Regions from separate parts of the Shewanella sp. ECSMB14102 genome, predicted to be linked through region 3. Evidence: predicted binding sites of a transcription regulator. Region 3 holds the regulator's gene; each other region holds the start of a gene.
What was found. The regulator MetJ, encoded in region 3, represses methionine synthesis genes. The targets are predictions, from matches to a motif close to TAGACGTCTAGACGTCTA.

Region 1 (6,451 bases), on a different contig from region 3:
GGCGGAACCGAGCTGAATGCGCCCCAACTGCAGCGCCAAAGCCTCCAGCTCACCCAAAGCGCCCAGGGGTTTGGTCTTGTTGTCTATGCGGGCCTGAATCGCGTCATCCAGCGCGTGATTGATTGCTGCAACCTGGTACATCCTTCCCTCTCTTATCGTTATTGGCCGCGTTTACGCAGCACCATCAGGAAAAACAGACTGCCGATGGCCGAGGTGATCACCCCCACCGGCAGCTCTTGGGTGGGCAGTATGCTGCGAGCCAGCACATCGACCCAAACCATAAACAGGCCGCCCGCCAGTGCCGTCAGCACCATGGGATGCTGCCCCGGCAGCAACAACCTGACAATATGAGGCACCATCAGCCCCACAAAACCTATCCCGCCGCAGTGGGCCACCAGAGTGGCGGTAATAAGCGAGCATAACAGCAGCATGGAAACCCTGAGCCTTTGCACCCTGATCCCCAGAGTGTGAGCGGTTTCATCACCGGCAAGCATCGCCAGCACCTGGCGCTTGAAGGCCAGGATCACCAGCAAGGCCGCCAGCACCACCAGAGTGGGCAGTCCAAGCCCATCCCAACTGGCACGGGCAAAACTGCCCAGACTCCAAAACAGCAAGGAGGTGGTGGCCTGCGGGGTGGAAAAATACAAGATCAAACTGGTGAGGGCGCTGAACATAAAGGAGATGGCGACCCCGGAGAGCAACATTCTCTCTATCTGGTTGCCGATATTCCTGCCCGCGAGCAGCAGTACCATGAGCACAGCCAAACTGGCACCGATAAAGGCTCCCAGCGGCAGCGATATCCCGGAGATGGCCGAACTCAGCCCAAGGCCGGTCGCCAGGGCGACCGAGACCACCGCGCCGAAGCTGGCGCCCGAGCTGATACCGAACAGGTAAGGATCGGCCAACGGGTTGCGGGTCACCGCCTGCAATACATAACCCGACAATGCCAGACCGCTGCCGGCGATAAAGGCCAGCAAGATACGCGGCAGGCGCAGATCCCAGACGATACGCTCGCTGATGGCAGAAGGCTCACCCACGCCCAGCAGGTGTTTGCCAATCACTCTTGCCACATCGAAGAGGCTGATATCGGCGGCGCCAAAACCGGCGGCGGCCAAGGGTGTCAACACAGTGCCGAGCAGCAACAGCAGCCAGCACCAGTAAAGTCTGGGCAAGGGCCTGAGAAACCAGCCGATAAGCGAGCGCCCCGGTGCGGCCACGGAAGCATTCATGCGCCACCTCCCACCGAGCGTGGGCGCCGGTCAGTTTCCTTGTGAGCAACACAGGTTTCGGCCGAGGCAGGCCCTGCCATTGGCTCGACTATCGCAGCGCCTTGAACCTCGCCACTGGCGAGCGCCGCCGAGCTTACAGCCTTGCCGTGACCAGGCTCTGGCGACTGATAGCCGTAAAAGTAGTGGATCAGCGGCCTTCCCAACTGCGGATGCTTTCCCACCTGGCAGCAAACACCGAAGACACCGGCAATTCTGTCTTCGGTCAATACGCTCTGGGGCGAGCCGTGGGCAATACGGCGGCCGTTATCCAGCAGCAAGAGTTCGTCACACAGGGCCGAGGCCAAATTGAGATCGTGAATCGAGGCGATCACCGTGACCCCCAGGCTGCGCACCAGCTCGAGGATCTGGATCTGATAGCGGATATCCAGATGATTGGTGGGCTCGTCCAGGATCAAAAGCTTGGGGCGCTGCACTATGGCGCGGGCAATCAAGGCCCTTTGCTTCTCTCCGCCGGAAAGCTGCGCGAAAGGCTCTGCGGCCTTGTGCTGCAACCCGACCTGCGCCAATGCCGCCTGCACCTGGGCCTTGTCGGCCGCCGATGGCATATCAAACAAACCCTTGTGGGGAGTCAGTCCCATGGCCACTAATTGAGTCAGATCCAGTGCCAACTGGGCCGGGGTATCCTGCAGCACCACAGCCACCTCTTTGGCGAAGGCTTTGGCTGACAAGCTATGGATATCCTGACCAAACAGCTGGATCTGGCCGCTATCCGGGCGGATATAACGATAGAGGCAGCGCAGCAGGCTCGACTTACCGGCACCATTGGGGCCTATGAGCCCGAGCATCTTGCCACTTGGCAGCTCAAAACCCACATCGGCCAATACGCTGTGACCACCGGGAAGCCAGCTAAGCTGTTGCACCTTGAGTGCCAGGCTCATAACCGCCCCCCGACATTGAGCCTGTGACCAGCAGAAGGCTCAGGCTGCAGTGGAAGAATCATCTATTCGCTCCCCCGGTTTACCCGCCCGGGTTTCTGGTTTGATTTATCAGCCTGGGCAGGTCTCCTGACTCGTCGCCAAAGGCGACTCACAGTTGCGGGCACAGTCCGGGCTTTCCCGGTTCCCTGGGTTGGTTCACCTGCAAAGGCGCCAACACCCTGGCTGCTGCCGCACTTGGCGGCCATTTGGGGTTATTATCCCGGTTTTATCGCCCGGCACAATTGCCCGGCGCAATAGCGCAGCACTATTGCGGCCAGTGGAGCTTGCAGAAACACTGCCATTCCTGGTCATTTTCACCGCTGGCATCACCGCTGGCATCACGGCTGGCATAGAGGGTTATTCTGACCCAGGCCGCATAAGGTAGCTCCAAGGCGTTGAACACTGCCGCAGGCGGCATCTGCCCCGGCAGCAAAATCTCGGCCAGCAGCAGCCGGATAACCCCGCTGTGAGTCAAGATCAGTGCCGCATCGGCGCTTGCTGAAGAACCAGAGCCTTTTGAACCAGAGCCTTTTGAACCAGAGTCTCTTGAATCAGAGCTTTCGGAACAACTAACCTCTCTCGCAAGCCAGCGCTGCACCATAGTCTGCCAGCCATCCAACACCCGGCTACGAAAGGCTGGCAGCGATTCCCCGCCCGGCGGAGTATTGGCCACTGGGTCACGCCAGAAGGCTTCGGCCGCCTCGCTATGCTGCTGATAGACACTCGCCACCTTCATGCCGTCCCAGTCACCGAAGTCCAGCTCCCAGAGCCAGTCATGCTGCTGCAGCGGCGCCGGGAAATAGTCGGGCATATCGGCCTTGAGCTCGGCGGCAAAGGCCTGGCAACGCAGGGCCGGAGAACTCAGCAGCGCCAGGCGTTCGGGCGCACTCGGCAACTGCTCCAGCTCACTACTGATAGCCCGCCAGCTACGCCACATCTGCGCTTTGCCCTCATCGCTCAGGGCCACATCACTGCGGCCGCGGATAATCTCGCCGCCTTCACATTCACCGTGCCGCAGCAGATAGATATTCAGTTGCCTATGTTCAGCCACACACCTCTCCCGTCAGAGTCCCGGTGGTTACCGGGCCAATTTAACCTTGCCGCAGGCCGCCGGAATCCGTATATTATGGACGTCTATACGTATAAATGTCCAAAATAACTTTCCGCGCCCACACACGCCTTTGGCTATCATGCCAGATAGTGTCCCGGGCGTCAGGTCGGCAGAGATGATGTCGCGGATGCCAAACATCCGCGAATGTAAAACAGCAATAAGACAGGTATGAAAGGTAACCCTATGGCGACTTCCCAGCACTCCCCAAGCCAGACAGAGTTCAAGCTCAAACAGACCCTCAAAGAGCGGATCCTGATTTTAGATGGCGCCATGGGCACCATGATCCAGGACTACAAGCTGGAAGAAGCCGATTACCGCGGCGAGCGCTTCAAAGATTGGCATTGCGATGTCAAAGGCAACAATGATCTGCTGGTACTGACCCAGAGCGAGATCATCAAGACCATTCACAGGGAATACCTGCTGGCCGGTGCCGACATCATAGAAACCAACACCTTCAACGCCACCACCATTGCCATGGCCGACTATGAGATGCAGAGCCTGGCGGCGGAGATCAATTACCAAGGCGCCAGAATCGCCCGCGAAGTGGCCGATGAAGTGGCCGCCGCCAGCGGTATTCCCCGCTATGTGGCCGGGGTGCTCGGCCCCACCAACCGCACCTGCTCCATCAGCCCGGATGTGAATGACCCCGGCTTTCGCAACATACATTTCGACGATCTTGTGTTGGCCTACAGCGAATCCACCGAGGCGCTGATCGCCGGTGGCGCCGACATCATCCTGGTGGAAACCATCTTCGATACTCTCAATGCCAAGGCGGCGTTGTTTGCCATCGAAAATGTGTTCGAGAAACTGGACCAAAAGTTGCCGGTGATGATTTCCGGCACCATTACCGATGCCTCGGGCCGCACCCTGACAGGGCAAACCACAGAGGCCTTTTACCATTCTCTCAGACATATCAAGCCGCTGAGTATAGGCCTCAACTGCGCCCTGGGCCCGAAAGAACTGCGGCCCTATGTCGAGGAGCTTTCCCGTATCAGCGAGTGCTTTGTCTCGGCGCACCCCAATGCCGGCCTGCCCAATGAATTCGGCGGCTATGACGAGACTCCGGCAGAGATGGCAAGCGTGATAGGCCCCTGGGCCGAAGAGGGGCTGCTCAATATTGTCGGCGGCTGCTGCGGCACCACGCCTGCGCATATCAAGGCGATTTCTGAAGCTGTTAGCCTTCATGCACCAAGGCCGCTGCCTGAGCTGCCGGTAGCATGTCGCCTCTCCGGACTGGAACCCCTGACCATAGATGCAAACAGCCTGTTTGTGAATGTGGGCGAGCGCACCAATGTCACCGGCTCGGCCCGGTTTCTCAAGTTAATCAAAGAAGGCCAGTACGAAACCGCGCTGGAGGTGGCCCGTGACCAGGTAGAAAACGGCGCCCAGATCATAGATATCAACATGGATGAGGGTATGCTCGACGGGGTCGAGATGATGCAGAAATTCCTCAACCTTATCGCCTCAGAGCCGGATATCAGCAAGGTGCCTGTGATGATCGACTCCTCCAAGTGGGAGGTGATTGAGGCCGGGCTCAAGTGCATTCAGGGCAAGGGAATAGTCAACTCCATCTCCCTCAAAGAGGGCGAGGCCAAGTTTATTGAACAGGCCAAACTGGTGAAGCGCTACGGCGCCGCCGCCATCATCATGGCCTTCGACGAACAGGGCCAGGCCGACACTCGGGAGCGCAAAACCGAGATCTGTACCCGCGCCTACCGGGTGCTGGTGGATAAGGTGGGCTTCCCGCCGGAAGATATTATCTTCGACCCCAATATCTTCGCCATCGCCACCGGCATAGAGGAGCACGATAACTATGCGGTGGACTTTATCGGCGCCATTGCAGATATCAAGGCCAACCTGCCCCATGCGATGATTTCCGGCGGGGTGTCCAACGTTTCTTTCTCCTTCCGCGGCAACAACCCGGTGCGGGAAGCCATTCATGCCGTGTTCCTCTATCACGCCATCAAGGCGGGGATGGATATGGGCATAGTCAACGCCGGTCAGTTGGCCATCTATGATGATATCGACCCTGAGCTGAAGCAGAAGGTAGAGGCCGTGGTGCTCAACCTGCCCTGCCCGGTTGCCGACTCCAGTAACACAGAGCAGCTGCTCGAAGTCGCCGAGAAGTATCGAGGTGGCCCGGGCGGCGCAGGCAAGAAAGAAGATCTCGAATGGCGCAAGTTGCCGGTCAACAAACGCCTGGAACACGCGTTGGTGAAAGGGATCACCGAGTACATAGACGCCGACACCGAAGAAGCGCGCCTGCAGGCCAAGCGGCCGCTGGATGTGATTGAAGGCCCGCTGATGGACGGCATGAACGTGGTGGGCGATCTCTTTGGCGCCGGTAAGATGTTTTTGCCGCAAGTGGTCAAGTCCGCCCGGGTGATGAAAAAGGCGGTCGCCTATCTCAATCCCTATATCGAAGCCGAAAAAGTCGAAGGCCAGAGCAACGGCAAGGTGCTGATGGTCACGGTCAAGGGCGATGTTCACGACATAGGCAAGAACATAGTCGGGGTGGTGCTGGCCTGTAATGGCTATGAAGTGATAGATCTGGGTGTCATGGTTCCGGTGGAGAAAATCATCGAAGTTGCCAAGGCCGAGAAGGTCGACATCATAGGCATGTCCGGGCTCATTACCCCGAGCCTGGATGAGATGGTGCACAACGTTAAAACCTTCGAGCGCGAAGGTCTGACCCTGCCGGCGATTATCGGTGGTGCCACCTGCTCCAAGATCCATACCGCAGTAAAGATAGCGCCCCATTACCCCCACGGCGCCATCTATATCGCCGATGCCTCGCGCGCCGTGCCTATGGTCAGCAAGCTCATCAACAATGAAACCCGCCAGGCCACCATAGACGAAACCTACCGCGAATATGAAATGATGCGCCAAAAGCGCCTGTCGCAGACCAAGCGCAAACAGATAGTGCCTTTGCAGGTAGCACGGGATAACCGCTGCAGCCACGACTGGGCCAACTACCAAGCGGTGAAGCCCAACACCCCGGGGATCCAGGTGTTTGACGACTATCCGCTGGAGGACTTACTCGAGCGCATCGACTGGACGCCGTTTTTCCGCGCCTGGGAATTGCACGGTCATTTCCCGCAGATCCTGGATGATGAAGTCGTCGGTACTGAGGC
Region 2 (6,451 bases), on a different contig from region 3:
ATCCCAGTGCCGATATGCCTATCGGCGGCGCTTTCCCCGGTGCCAACGTCAATGCCGATGCTTCCCGTCGTTATGGCGCCAGCCTCGACTGGGACTGGCAGCTCAATGAGATGCTGCAGTTGGGACTTGAGTACAACTATATCGATGCCGAATTTACTGAAGGCGCCAACAAAGGCAAATCTCTCTCCTGGGTGGCCGAGCATTCAGGGCGTGTCTACACCAGTGTGGACTTTGGTCAGCACTGGCAGCTATTTGTCGAGGGCCAGTATTTGGGTGACAGATATATGGAAGGTGACAATGGCAATCAGCACGATAAACTGGACAGCTACTGGCTGGGAAATATCGCCCTCAACTACAGCCGTGATGCCTGGCTTGCCAGCCTGAGGGTCGACAACCTGTTTGACAAGCAATATGCCAGCTCAGGTTATTTCAGTACCTGGGGCGATGGTTATTACTCAGGAAGCGGACGGGCGCTGAGATTCAGCGTCAGCTATCGCTTCTGATAGCATAGAAAGCCGGGGTTTCCCGGCTTTTTTCTGCCCGTATTTCTATCGGTTGTAGTTTAGAACCTGGGCCTTTTCGAGCACCGACAAGGAGGCAAGAGTCGAAATATGAAAGCTGATTTTAGGTATGGTTTGAGAGGCGGGGTTATAGCCCTGTTGTCGCTGTTTTTGCTGGCGTGCTCAGAACCCAAGCTGGCTTATATCGGCAGTAATGGCAAACTGCTGGCCTTCGGTGACAGCCTGACCCAAGGCGTGGGTGCCAAGGCCGGGCATGATTATCCCAGCCGTCTGGCTGAGTTGTGCCGTTGTGAGGTGATCAACGCCGGGATTTCCGGTGAGCAATCGGCTGCCGGGCTTGAGCGTTTGCCGGCGCTGCTGGATGAAACCGAGCCGGATCTGCTTATTTTGCTTGAAGGCGGTAACGATATTCTCCGCGGTCGCAGCCAGGCGCAATTGGCGCAAAACATTGAGACCATGTTACTTGAGGCCAAAGAGCGGCAAATTCCGGTAGTGCTGCTGGCTGTGCCGCAAAAGAGTCTGTTGCTGTCACCTCTGCCTTTATATGCCGAACTGGCCGACAAGCACGGTGCCATATTGCTGGAGGATACTCTATCTGAGCTTTTGCGTTCAAACGAGCTCAAGTCAGATAATGTACATCTTAATCAACAGGGTTATTTACGTTTGGCACAAATCATCTTCTCCAAGCTGCAGGAGGCGGGCGCTTTTTGATGCTACTTTTTTGATTCTATTTAGCAAAAAGCGGGCTAATTATCGATTGAACTTGACCCTGGTGGGCGTTTTGTGGGTAAATTCTCTGCCATAATAAATGGCAATAGTGCCTTCATAATAAATAACAGCAGGTTTAAAGAATCACATGACAGATCTTGAGCAGCAGGTTTTTACTCAAGTGCGTGCCATTATTGCCAACGAAGAGCAGGTGATAGGGCGCCGCGGCATCCTGATCCCGCTTAAGAAGGCTATTATTGCCGATGGTGATATCCGCAATGTGATCGATATTGTCGCGACCGATCCCGCGCTGGCAGCCCATTTGCTGTGGCGCAGCAATAACGCGCTCTCACCTTCAGTCCAGCCCAACCGCAGCCTCAAGGATGCCTTGGTGCGCCTTGGACAGGTCAATATCTACCGTTATGCCTTTAGTTTCTATCTTAAGGAGCGGCTCGATGAATTGCCGCAGCCATATCGCAAGCTGGTACAAGGCTATTGGCGTTTGACCGAGTCAGTGGCGATCGAATCTGTGGACAGTTTGCATCAGATGCAAGGGGTACAGATAGACGCGGACGAAGTGCAGACTCTGGCACTATTCAGCGTATTCGGTCAGATAATAGCCCTGACAGCGTTTGCTTATCTCAACGCCGAAGCCGAGCAATGCTTTCCGCTGGGCATTATCAAGACATTAATAGATACCCAGCAGCAGACGCTGACGGTGGAAGCCTTTGAATCTCTGGGGTTGGATGATGAGCTGCAAAGCGAGTTTATGGTTGCTCATAACCTGAGACAGACCCGGGATCCCAATTCGCCCGGACTGGTACTGAGAAGGGTATTGTCCCAGCGCGGTCTGCTGCTGAATCCTCTCTAGATGCTTTGTGACTGCCGCCGCCTTTAAGGGACGGTGGCAGCCGCTCAGTCAGTGTCTGTCCTGACGCTGTAATCCCTCTTTGGCAATCAATTCCAGCAGCCTTTGCAGTTGCACTCTATTGCTGCTGTCGCGGCGGTAGGCACCGAACAGCGGCCGTTTCAGGCCTTCCTGCCCCAGTTTCACCGAGGTCAGGCTCAAGCCCTGGGCTTCGGTCAGTGACCAACTGGGTAAGGCCGCTACCCCTTCTTTACAGGCGATGCGTTGCAGCAATACATTGGTGAGATCGCAGCGTTTTTGTGGGCCAGGCACCACCCCGGCCGGTTCGAGGAAGTGACGGAAAATATCCAGCCTTTCCAGCGGTACCGGATAACTGATGATAGCTTCCCCGGCCAGTTGCTGCGGCAGAATATAGCTGTTGCCTGCCAGCGGGTGATCTTTGGCCATCACCAGTCTCACCTCAAAATCAAACAGATGCTGGTAGGCAAGGGCATGGCCGGGTACAGGATCTGAGGTTAGCACTATATCCAGCTCACCGGTTTCCAGTGCATTGAGTGAGTCGAACAGGTGGCGGCTGGAGAGATCCAGATTGGCATCCGGATAAGACTGATGAAAGGCTTCCATCACAGGCATTAACCAGCGAAAGCAGCTGTGGCACTCAATACCCACCTTCAAGGGGCCGCAGTTTCCTGATAGGCCTCGCTTGAGTACAAATTCGGTTTCCTGTACCCGAGGTAATATCTCTTCTGCCAGGGTCAGCAGACGACTACCTTCAAGCGTGAAGGTCAGAGGTTTGCTTTTGCGGACAAATACCTGGGAGTTAATCCGGGTCTCCAGCTCTTTAATTTGGTGCGACAGTGCCGACTGGGTGACAAAACGTTTCTTCGCCGCGCCGGCCAGACTGCCACTTTCTTTCAGTGCTATCAGAGTACGAAGGTGTCTCAGTTCTATCATTTCCTCTCCACATGAATGCCGCTCATGTTGCCCTTGAATTCAATTCGGTTGCCTGTGTTGAGACTAACACAATAAACTTCTAGACGTCCAGACGCCCATGTTTATTTGTTGTATTCCGGCGTCATCAGTCATTTGCCGCATGTTTTATAAAGGATGGTATACATTATGCGATTAAACAGTCTTGGCTTTCCCCGTATCGGGCGTCGACGTGAACTCAAGTTTGCTTTGGAGAAGTATTGGCGTGGTGAGTCCAGCGTGGCCGAATTAGAAAGCGTTGCCAATGAGCTTAGGCGCACCCATTGGCAGTGGCAGGCTGATGCCGGGGTGGAGCTGTTACCGGTCGGCGATTTTGCTTACTATGATCAGGTACTGACCCTGAGTGCGACTCTGGGGGTTATCCCAGAGCGTCACAGTGATGGCGGCGCTGTCAATCTCGATACCCTGTTCCGGATTGCCCGTGGCCGAGCGCCCAGTGGCAAGCATGCGCCGGCGTCTGAAATGACCAAGTACTTCAACACCAACTACCATTATCTGGTGCCTGAGCTCAGCGAAGATCAACGCTTCGATATCGCCTGGGAACAGTTGTTTGAAGAGGTGACCGAGGCTCAGGCGTTGGGCCACACCGCCAAGCCGATACTCTTGGGGCCGGTCACTTTCCTGTATCTGTCCAAAACAGTGGGTTCAGAGTTCGACCGTTTGACACTGCTGCCGGCGCTGCTGGAATGTTATCAAACCATTCTGGCCCGATTTGCCGCCCAAGGCGTTGAATGGGTGCAATTGGATGAACCTGCGCTGGCACTTGAGCTGGATGACAACTGGCAGCAGGCCTTTAATCAGGCCTACGGCGTGTTCAAGTCGGCGCCGTTCAAGCTGTTGCTGGCAACCTATTACGGCACTGTCGCCCACCATCAAAGTCTGTTGTCGGCACTGCCGGTGGCGGGTATTCACCTGGATCTGGTAACGGCGCCCGAGCAGTTGCAGGCCTTTGCTGGTGCATTGGCACCCGAGCAGGTGTTGTCGGTTGGGGTGATCAACGGCCGTAACGTCTGGGCCGCCGATCTGGATCTTGTGGCCGAGCAGTTGGCGCCACTGGCACGGGATCTGGGAGACCGGCTCTGGCTCGCTACTTCCTGCTCCCTGTTGCATACCCCGGTGGATCTTGAGGTGGAAACCGCGCTGGCGCCCGAGCTCAAGAGCTTACTGGCCTTTGCCCGGCAAAAACTCACCGAGTTGCAGGAGCTCAAGGCGCTTTTGGAGGCGCCTGAGACTGAAAATGCCAAAGCCGTGGTCACCCGTTGCCGGAGTCGGCGCGCGGCCAGGGCGCAGGGGCGTAATCAACCGCTCAGTGCCAGAATTGATGCCTTGATTGCGGCTGATTACGACCGAAACCATGAGTTTGAGGTGCGCAGACAAGCCCAGCAGGCCAGGTTCAAGCTGCCTTTGTTGCCGACGACTACCATAGGTTCATTCCCGCAGACGGCGGCCATTCGTAACCTGCGTAGCCGCTGGCGCAAGGGGGAGTTGGACGATACGGTATACACAGAGCAACTGCAACAGGTGACCCGGGATACCATAGAACGTCAGCTCAAGCTGGGAATAGATGTGCTGGTACACGGTGAAGCCGAGCGCAACGACATGGTGGAATACTTTGGTGAACAGCTCGACGGCGTAGGTTTTACCAAACATGGCTGGGTGCAGAGTTATGGTTCCCGTTGCGTTAAGCCGCCGCTGATCTATGCCGATGTGACCCGTCCCAAGGCGATGACAGTCGAGTGGGCCGAGTATGCCCAGAGTCTAACCGATAGACCGGTGAAAGGCATGCTGACCGGGCCTGTGACCCTATTGCATTGGTCCTTTGCCCGCGAGGATATCAGCCGCGAACAGATAGCGACTCAGTTGGCTCTGGCGATACGCGATGAAGTGGTGGCATTGGAGCAGGCGGGCATAGGCATTATTCAGATTGATGAGCCGGCTTTTAGGGAAGGTTTGCCGCTTAAACGCAGCGATTGGGCCCATTATCTCGATTGGGCTGTGGCCGCCTTCAAGCTCAGCGCCGCCGGGGTCAGGGACGAGACCCAAATTCACACCCATATGTGCTACAGCGAATTCAACGACACTATTGCCGCAATTGCCGCCATGGATGCCGATGTGATCACCATAGAAACATCGCGCTCACGGATGGAGTTGTTGAATGCCTTTGAAGACTTTGACTATCCCAATGAAATCGGCCCCGGGGTTTACGATATTCACTCCCCCAACATTCCAACAGTGGAGGCCATGGTGAGCCTGATTGAAAAGGCGGCGCAGAAAATTCCTCTGCGCCAGCTCTGGGTTAACCCGGATTGCGGCTTGAAGACCCGTAATTGGGAGGAAGTTGAGCCGGCTTTAAAGAACATGGTTGATGCCACCAGGGAGTTGCGACGTCGACTCGGGTGATAAAATTCTGTGGTTAATAACAGTCAGGGGCGCAATGCGCCCCTGATGTTGATTGACTTCAACGCGGTAAAGATTCAACTCATGCTTATTCCCAGTATCATCAGGCCCACAGTGCCCATGATGATCAAGCTTGAAAAGATTGTGCCCAGAATGGCGAAGATTTTCTGCCGCTCTTTTTGTACCAGGCCACCAATACCCAACCCCAAAGACACCAGACAGACCAGCATCATAAAGATGATCATTAACCCTACAAGAACCGCTTCCATGGAGTTTTCATCCATGCCGCCCGGTGTTGTTGTTTCCAGGGTTCCGGCAACAATAAAAGTAATAAACAGGGCGATTCCACTCAATATGCTGGTGACAAATGAGGCTATCCCTGGACCTGAATGTTTTAATTGCATGGCAATCCCTTGATTTTTTCTGATGGTTATCCAACTGAGAAATATACAGAAACTGAGGGAAATATGCCATCGGCCATTTCTGTCTATACTCAGGTCAGCAACCGGACTCAGATAACTATCAGGAGAAGCCCCATGAGCCATGTATACAAGATAATAGAACTGACAGGTTCATCCCCCATCAGCTCAGACGAAGCGGTCAAGAATGCCATCGCGGCGGCCAGTCAGTCGCTGCACAATCTGCGCTGGTTTGAAGTGATAGATACCCGCGGCCACCTGGAAGCCGGTGTCATCGCTCATTGGCAGGTCACCATCAAAGTGGGTTTTACCCTGGATTAGACTTGAATTTAGGCATCTCTTGGCAGGCCTTTTTCCACTATCCGGATCAGGCGTCCTGTCTTGCGGGCGGGAATGGGCACTGTGTCCTTGCCGCTGAGTTTTTCTGCCTGCTGCGCCAGTGCCCACGTTATGTGCTCGGCGACAAGCTCCGAGGCATCTGTCAGTCGCGCCTGCAGGGCGACAACTATGGTTTCACTGCCGGGGGCATTGCCCAGCGCCACTGCAAT
Region 3 (6,451 bases):
AATGGCGGCAGAAATCCTGTTCCTGTTCATGCTGTTCTGCGCGCTCTATTTCAAGGGCGGTGCAGCGGCGGCAGCGCTGGCATCATTGACAAGTGGCGTCTGGGCCAGCGTGTTCTGGATTGGAGTTGTGGGTATAGGTTTTGGTATCCCGCTGCTTTCCATGTTGTTGCTGCCGGCGAGTACCCGCCACACCAAGGGCGCCATGCTGGCGGTAGCCTGCTGCAGCCTGACCGGGGTGCTGGCACTTAGACACTTCATTCTCTATGCAGGTCAGAGCTATCTTGGTTAACAAGCACCTCTGAACCTGTTTTGCCTCAGCCCGTATCATTTGATACGGGCTTTTTTTGTATCTTGATACCATTGTGCCACTGAGATCTGGACTATCTTTAACCCATGTAACTAACGTCTTGCGTCTGGTTACAGATAAAAGCAAGAGGGGGATGAGATGAAACTGAGTCTTTTGACACTGCTTACCACGGGGCTTGCCAGCACGCTGGCGCTGGCAGGGCAGGATGTTTATGAGGCCCGCGCCGATGCCATGGGCGGCGTTGCCGTGGCGGCCGGTAATCGTGAGGCGGCGGCCTTTTCCAATCCGGCGCTGCTGGCTTTGCCCTCGCGCCGCAGCAGTGACTTCAGTTTACTTATTCCCACCATAGGCGCAGATGGCGCAGATAAAGATCAGATGATCGATAAGTTTGATGCCTTGCAGGATAACTATGACGCTCTGGTCAATGCCATAGATGCTGCCGACACAGCGGCTATCGATGACTACCGCAAGCGCCTCAGTGGTGACTTGCAATCGCTGCAGGGCAACAACGCCTATGTCAGTGCCGGTATCAATATGGCGTTGGTCATGCCTTCGGATGGTTTTAGCTATGCCTTTGTATTCAAGAGTTATCTCGATGCCTTGGGGATTGCCGAAATCGCCGCTGCGGATATTGATGCCCTGGATAATCTGGACCCCAATAACCCGCCGGAAATCCAAGATTTGACCTCCCAGGGGCGGGTAGTGGCCGGGGCGGTTTCCGAGCTCGGAGTTGCCGTGAGCTATCCGCTATCTATCGTCAATATGCCGGTGACAGTGGGAGTCACCCCCAAGCTGCAACGGTTGGATAGTTTTAATTATGCTGTCAGCGCCAACAACTTCGATGCCGATGATTTCAATGATGATGATTATCGCAGTGATGACACAGGCTTTAATCTGGATATCGGCCTGGCATTTCAGCCATTGGATGGTTTGGTTATCGGTGTCAGCGGACGTAATCTTATCGAGCGGGACTTAAGCAGCATAGAGGCTGGCGGCGTGCAGCTTACCTATCAGGTGAAACCTATGGTTACCGCCGGGGTGGCCTATGACTGGGCGGCTTTTTCGCTCAGCAGCGACTTGGATCTTACCGACAACGATAAGTTTGCCGAGCTTGAGGGCAGCCGCTATTGGCGTTTAGGTGGCGAATACCGGCCTGCTGACTGGGTTGCTTTACGGCTCGGTTATCGCCAGGATCTTAATGATCACAGCGCCGATCTTTATTCACTCGGGACAGGGTTCGCCATAGGCAACAGCTTCCGGCTGGATCTCACCGGCATGTTTGGCAGTGACGATGCCATAGGTGGCGTGCTGCAAACCAGCTATCACTTCTAACAGCGATTTAACCGTTGATGAGCGCCAGGGTTGACTTGATAGTCAGCAACAGGGCGCTCAGGGTGCATAGCGCCAAGGTTAAGCTGCGGGTCTTCTCTTTATCCACCCGGCCCACCAAACGGCCAGCGACCAGAAAACCAATAAATACCGCAGGCAGCAGCAACAGCGATAGCCACAGATGCTTTAGGGTCAAGAGGCCAAAACAGCCGAGAATGATCAAGGCTATCAAGGAGCTGAAGATGAAGAAGGCCGACAGCGCTGCGCGGAACTGACTGGCATCCTTACCCGCCAGCAGCAGAGCCATAGGTGGTCCACCTATGGCCGCCACGGTACCGAAGATCCCGGAAAATACCCCGGCAATAAACAGGCTGAGGCGGTTGATCTTAATGCTGTATTTTCTGAAGCTGAGAAATACGGCCACGGCCACAATCAGGGCTATGGTCAAGCCCATAATCGGTTGCGGTGCCAGCAACAACAGGGTGGCACCAATCAGGCCGCCGGGGAGTCGTCCCAGCAAGGCATATTGCAAGCCGTTGAATTCCAGGTGGCCGCGTTCGCGTATCAAGGTCAACAGGGCGATAGAAAATCCCATCACAATCACAGGGACGGGAACCAGTTCCGGATCGACGATATACAGCAAAGGTGTGGCTACCACGGCCAGGCCAAAGCCTATCAGCGACTGGGTCAGGGCGCCGGTAAATATGATCAGGGATGCCAGCAACAGGGTGACGGGATCTATCAATGACAGCATTCGCAAGCTCCCAAAAGAAAAGGATCGCGCAGCGATCCTTGTTCAACAATAAGATAATTCAGAGGAATAAGACACTTATTCCATGTCTTCCCATTCAATGCCCATGGCATCCATCATGCGTTTGGCTTCTTCCGGGATGCTGTCGGGTTTGTCTTTGGACAAATCCTCATCATTGGGCAGTGGCTGGCCGGTATAGGCATGCAGGAAGGCTTCGCACAACAGTTCGCTGTTTGTGGCGTGCCGCAGGTTGTTTACCTGGCGCCGGGTGCGCTCATCGGTCAATACTTTCAGTACCTTCAACGGAATAGAGACAGTGATTTTTTTCACTTGCTCATTCTTCTTGCCGTGTTCGGCATAAGGGCTGATGTATTCGCCATTCCATTCAGTCATTGATTCACCTGTGATCTCACTAATTCGCAGCAGATTTTAAACCCTTACAGGATACAGTCAAATGATTGCCTGCAAAATCTGTGCAATATGAACAGAAATCCATACATTTGGACGTCCAAACGTCTTGATGCCTATTGACGGCTGGATAGTCATTGGTTAGATTTAGACGTCCAGACATCTTTATGGTGTCGAACCTCAGCATTCAGGAGTCGATTATGACAGAGCGGCGATTAGCAACCACAGCGGTCCGGCAGGGCATCGAATCAGACAGCCAGCACGGGGCCGTGGTGCCACCCATCTATCTGTCGACCAACTATGCCTTTGAGGGGCACACTCAGCCAAGAGCCTTTGATTATAGCCGCTCGGGTAATCCTACCCGCTCCATTCTGGGGGATGCCTTGGGGGAGCTGGAACAGGGCTGCAGTGCGGCAATCACAGCGACCGGCATGGCGGCCATTACTCTGGTGGTCAACCTGCTGGGGCCGGATGACCTCTTGTTGGTGCCCCATGACTGTTATGGCGGTAGCTATAGGCTGTTCACCCATCTGGCCGCCAAGGGCCAGTTTCGTTTGCAGGTTTTGGATCAAACCGACCCGCAAGCACTCGCCGCTGCCCTGGCGCAAAAGCCGCGCATGGTGTGGCTCGAGACGCCATCTAATCCGCTGCTGCGGGTTGTGGATATCACCGCCATTGCCGAGGCGGCCCACCAGCAGGGCGCATTGGTGGTGGCCGACAACACCTTTTTATCGCCGGCGCTGCAACAGCCTTTACTGTTGGGGGCCGACATAGTGGTGCACTCGACCACTAAATACATCAATGGCCACAGCGATGTGGTGGGCGGCGCCGTGATTGCCAAAGATCCCGAACTGGCAGAGCAGCTGCACTGGTGGTCCAACACGCTTGGGCTGAGCGGTGGCGCCTTCGATAGCTACTTGACCCTGCGAGGCCTGCGTACTCTGGCGCTGAGGATCCGCGAGCATCAGGCCAATGCCGAGCGCATAGTGGCGCTGCTGAGCCAGAGCCCGGTGGTAGACAAAGTTTATTATCCGGGGCTTAAGAGTCACCCTGGTCATGAGATTGCCGCCAGGCAGCAGAGTGGCTTTGGCGCTATGCTGAGTTTTGAACTCAAGGGCGATGAGACGCAGGTGGTTGCCTTCCTCGGCGCGCTCAGGCTGTTTTCCGTGGCCGAGAGCCTGGGAGGGGTTGAGAGCCTGGTGGCCGTGCCCGCCACCATGACCCACAGAGCCATGACGAGTGAGGCTCGCGCCGAAGCCGGTATTAAAGACACGCTTATTCGCTTGTCTGTGGGCATAGAAGATAGCCGGGATCTGCTAGACGATATCGCCGCCGGATTGGCGGCAGCCGCAAACTGTTGAATTGAAGGAGCTTGAGATGGCACGTTGTCACCTACATAAGTTTGGCGGTTCCAGTCTCGCCGATGCCGATTGCTACCGACGGGTCGCCCATATTTTGCTGACCCATGGTCATGCCGATGATCTTGTAGTGGTTTCCGCCGCCGGCAAGAGTACTAATTTTCTCTATAAACTGTTGAACCTGAAGGAGTCGGGCGCTCTGTGGCAGGAGGAGCTACAGGAGCTTGTCGGCTATCAGCAGAATCTGATTGAACAGCTGCTGGGCAATGAACAGGCACGTCAACTGCGGGAGCGTCTGTCTACAGATAAGGCGCAACTGGCCAGTTTATTGTCTTTGCCTGAACTCAGCGAATACCAATGCAATCAGGTGGTGGGTTTCGGTGAACGCTGGTCGGCCAGACTGATGGCGGCGCTGCTGCGGGAGTCCGGTGTTGCCGCTTCCCATGTGGATGCCCGCAGTTTGTTGATTGCCGATGAGGGCGCAGTGCCCAGGATTCGCCTCGATGAGTCCCGTGAAAGGGTGCAGCGGCTGCTGGCCGAGCATCCCGATGAGCGTCTGGTGATCACCGGCTTTATCTGCGCCAATAGCCAAGGCGAAACTCTGTTGCTTGGTCGCAACGGCTCCGACTTCAGTGCCACCCTGATAGCCAGCCTGGCCGATATCGACAGGGTGACTATCTGGACAGATGTCGAAGGGGTGTTCAATGCCGATCCCAACAAGATTGCCGATGCCAGGTTGCTGAGCAGTATGTCGCTGGCTGAGGCCGACCGCCTGGCGCGGCTTGGCTCCCCGGTACTGCATTGCCGTACGTTGCAGCCGCTGTTTGATACCGAGGTCAGCCTGGCGGTGCGTTCGAGCTACGCCTCGCATACCGACTTCACCCTGATAGCCCCCAAGAGTGATGCCGCAAGCGCCCCAGTGGTGACCAATCTCAATCAGGTGTCACTCTTGAGCCTGGAGTTCAATGGCACCCAGGCTCAGACTCAGACGCTTGATGCGCTCAATGAGGCGGGTTTGACTCCGCTGGCCTACTGGTCTCAGGGGCAACACAAACTTGAGCTGGCCTATACTCCCGAATTATCCCGCCAAGTCTGGCAGTTACTGGAAGCGCAGACATCCGAGCTCAAAATTCAAAGCATTACCGAGGACAGAGAGCATGGACTGGTGGCGCTGGTAAGCAGTGGCGCCGGCAGTTATCGTCGCAGCTTTGCCCGTTTGCTGAGCCGTGAAGCGCGGCCTCTGTACCAGGACCAACTCAGCCTGGTCACCCTGGTACCTAAATCGCAGGTGAACCTGCTGACCCAGAAGGTGCACAGGCGCTGCGCCGGCCCCCGCAAACGCATAGGCGTTATTCTGCTGGGTGTGGGTAACATAGGCGAAGCCTGGGTGGAGTTGTTTGGCCGAGCCCGCGACGGCCTCAAACGTGAGCTGGAGGCCAGTGTTGAACTCCTGGGCTTGGCGAGTTCGAGCCGCGCCTGGATCTGCAATGAGGGGATCTTTGGGGATGACTGGCAGGCAAGGTTTGAAGCTGAAGCTACCCCTTGGCAGTATGAACATCTGTTCGAACAGCTTGCGTTGCTGCAAGCCGATGAACTGGTAGCGCTGGATATCAGTGCCAGCGCTGGACTGACACTAGAGTATCCTGAGTTTTTTGCCCGTGGCATTCATATGGTCAGTGCCAACAAGTTGGCTGGCTCCGGGCCATTGCCTTTCTACCGCGAGCTGAAACAGCAGTTGGGTAACCGCCGACTGTTCTGGCGTTACAACGCCAGTTGCGGCGCCGGGCTGCCGGTGCAGCACGCGCTCAATGATTTGCACAACAGCGGCGACAGGGTAGAGGCTGTCGGCGGTATCTTCTCCGGCACGCTCTGCTGGCTGTTTGAGCATTTCGATGGCATCAAACCTTTCTCCGAGCTGGTGTTGCAGGCCAAAGAGCTGGGGATCACTGAGCCAGATCCCAGGGACGATCTTTCCGGGCGTGACATGCAGCGTAAGCTGTTGATTTTGGCTCGTGAAATAGGTCTGGAACTGGAGCTTGAGGATATTCGCTTAAGCTCTCTGGTGCCTGAGGCGCTGGCCGATATTCCGCTGGATGAGTTTTTGCAGCGGATCCCCGAATTGGATGCCACTCTCGCGCAGCAGTTTGCCGCCGCGGCCGAGCAAAACAAGGTGCTGCGCTATGTGGCTTCACTGGAGCAGCAAGATGGCCAGGTTAACGCCGAAGTCTCTCTGCAGTGGGTCGAGCGTCAGCATCCATACGCTAACCTGACCCCGGGAGATAATGTGTTTGTCATCCG

Region 1: a site for MetJ is predicted at 3,334-3,351, ahead of metH (methionine synthase). Genes of this name have one in related genera too.
Region 2: a site for MetJ is predicted at 3,124-3,141, ahead of metE (5-methyltetrahydropteroyltriglutamate--homocysteine S-methyltransferase). Genes of this name have one in related genera too.

What each region holds. Positions count from the first base shown of each region.
Region 1 covers NZ_JWGX01000019.1:92,764-99,214, reverse strand. The annotation lists gene cobT (nicotinate-nucleotide--dimethylbenzimidazole phosphoribosyltransferase) at 1-141, opposite strand, end outside; gene RC73_RS08115 (FecCD family ABC transporter permease) at 159-1,229, opposite strand; gene RC73_RS08110 (ABC transporter ATP-binding protein) at 1,226-2,167, opposite strand; cobalamin riboswitch at 2,267-2,403, opposite strand; gene RC73_RS08105 (histidine phosphatase family protein) at 2,472-3,257, opposite strand; gene metH (methionine synthase) at 3,501-6,451, shown strand, end outside.
Region 2 covers NZ_JWGX01000051.1:27,104-33,554, reverse strand. The annotation lists gene RC73_RS15910 (TonB-dependent receptor) at 1-503, shown strand, start outside; gene RC73_RS15905 (GDSL-type esterase/lipase family protein) at 612-1,232, shown strand; gene RC73_RS15900 (HDOD domain-containing protein) at 1,378-2,100, shown strand; gene RC73_RS15895 (LysR family transcriptional regulator) at 2,149-3,051, opposite strand; gene metE (5-methyltetrahydropteroyltriglutamate--homocysteine S-methyltransferase) at 3,217-5,487, shown strand; gene RC73_RS15885 (hypothetical protein) at 5,562-5,888, opposite strand; gene RC73_RS15880 (dodecin) at 6,021-6,224, shown strand; gene queG (tRNA epoxyqueuosine(34) reductase QueG) at 6,233-6,451, opposite strand, start outside.
Region 3 covers NZ_JWGX01000009.1:83,361-89,811, reverse strand. The annotation lists gene nrfD (NrfD/PsrC family molybdoenzyme membrane anchor subunit) at 1-289, shown strand, start outside; gene traF (conjugal transfer protein TraF) at 446-1,639, shown strand; gene RC73_RS04605 (sulfite exporter TauE/SafE family protein) at 1,647-2,390, opposite strand; gene metJ (met regulon transcriptional regulator MetJ) at 2,466-2,780, opposite strand; gene metB (cystathionine gamma-synthase) at 2,996-4,156, shown strand; gene RC73_RS04590 (bifunctional aspartate kinase/homoserine dehydrogenase II) at 4,173-6,451, shown strand, end outside.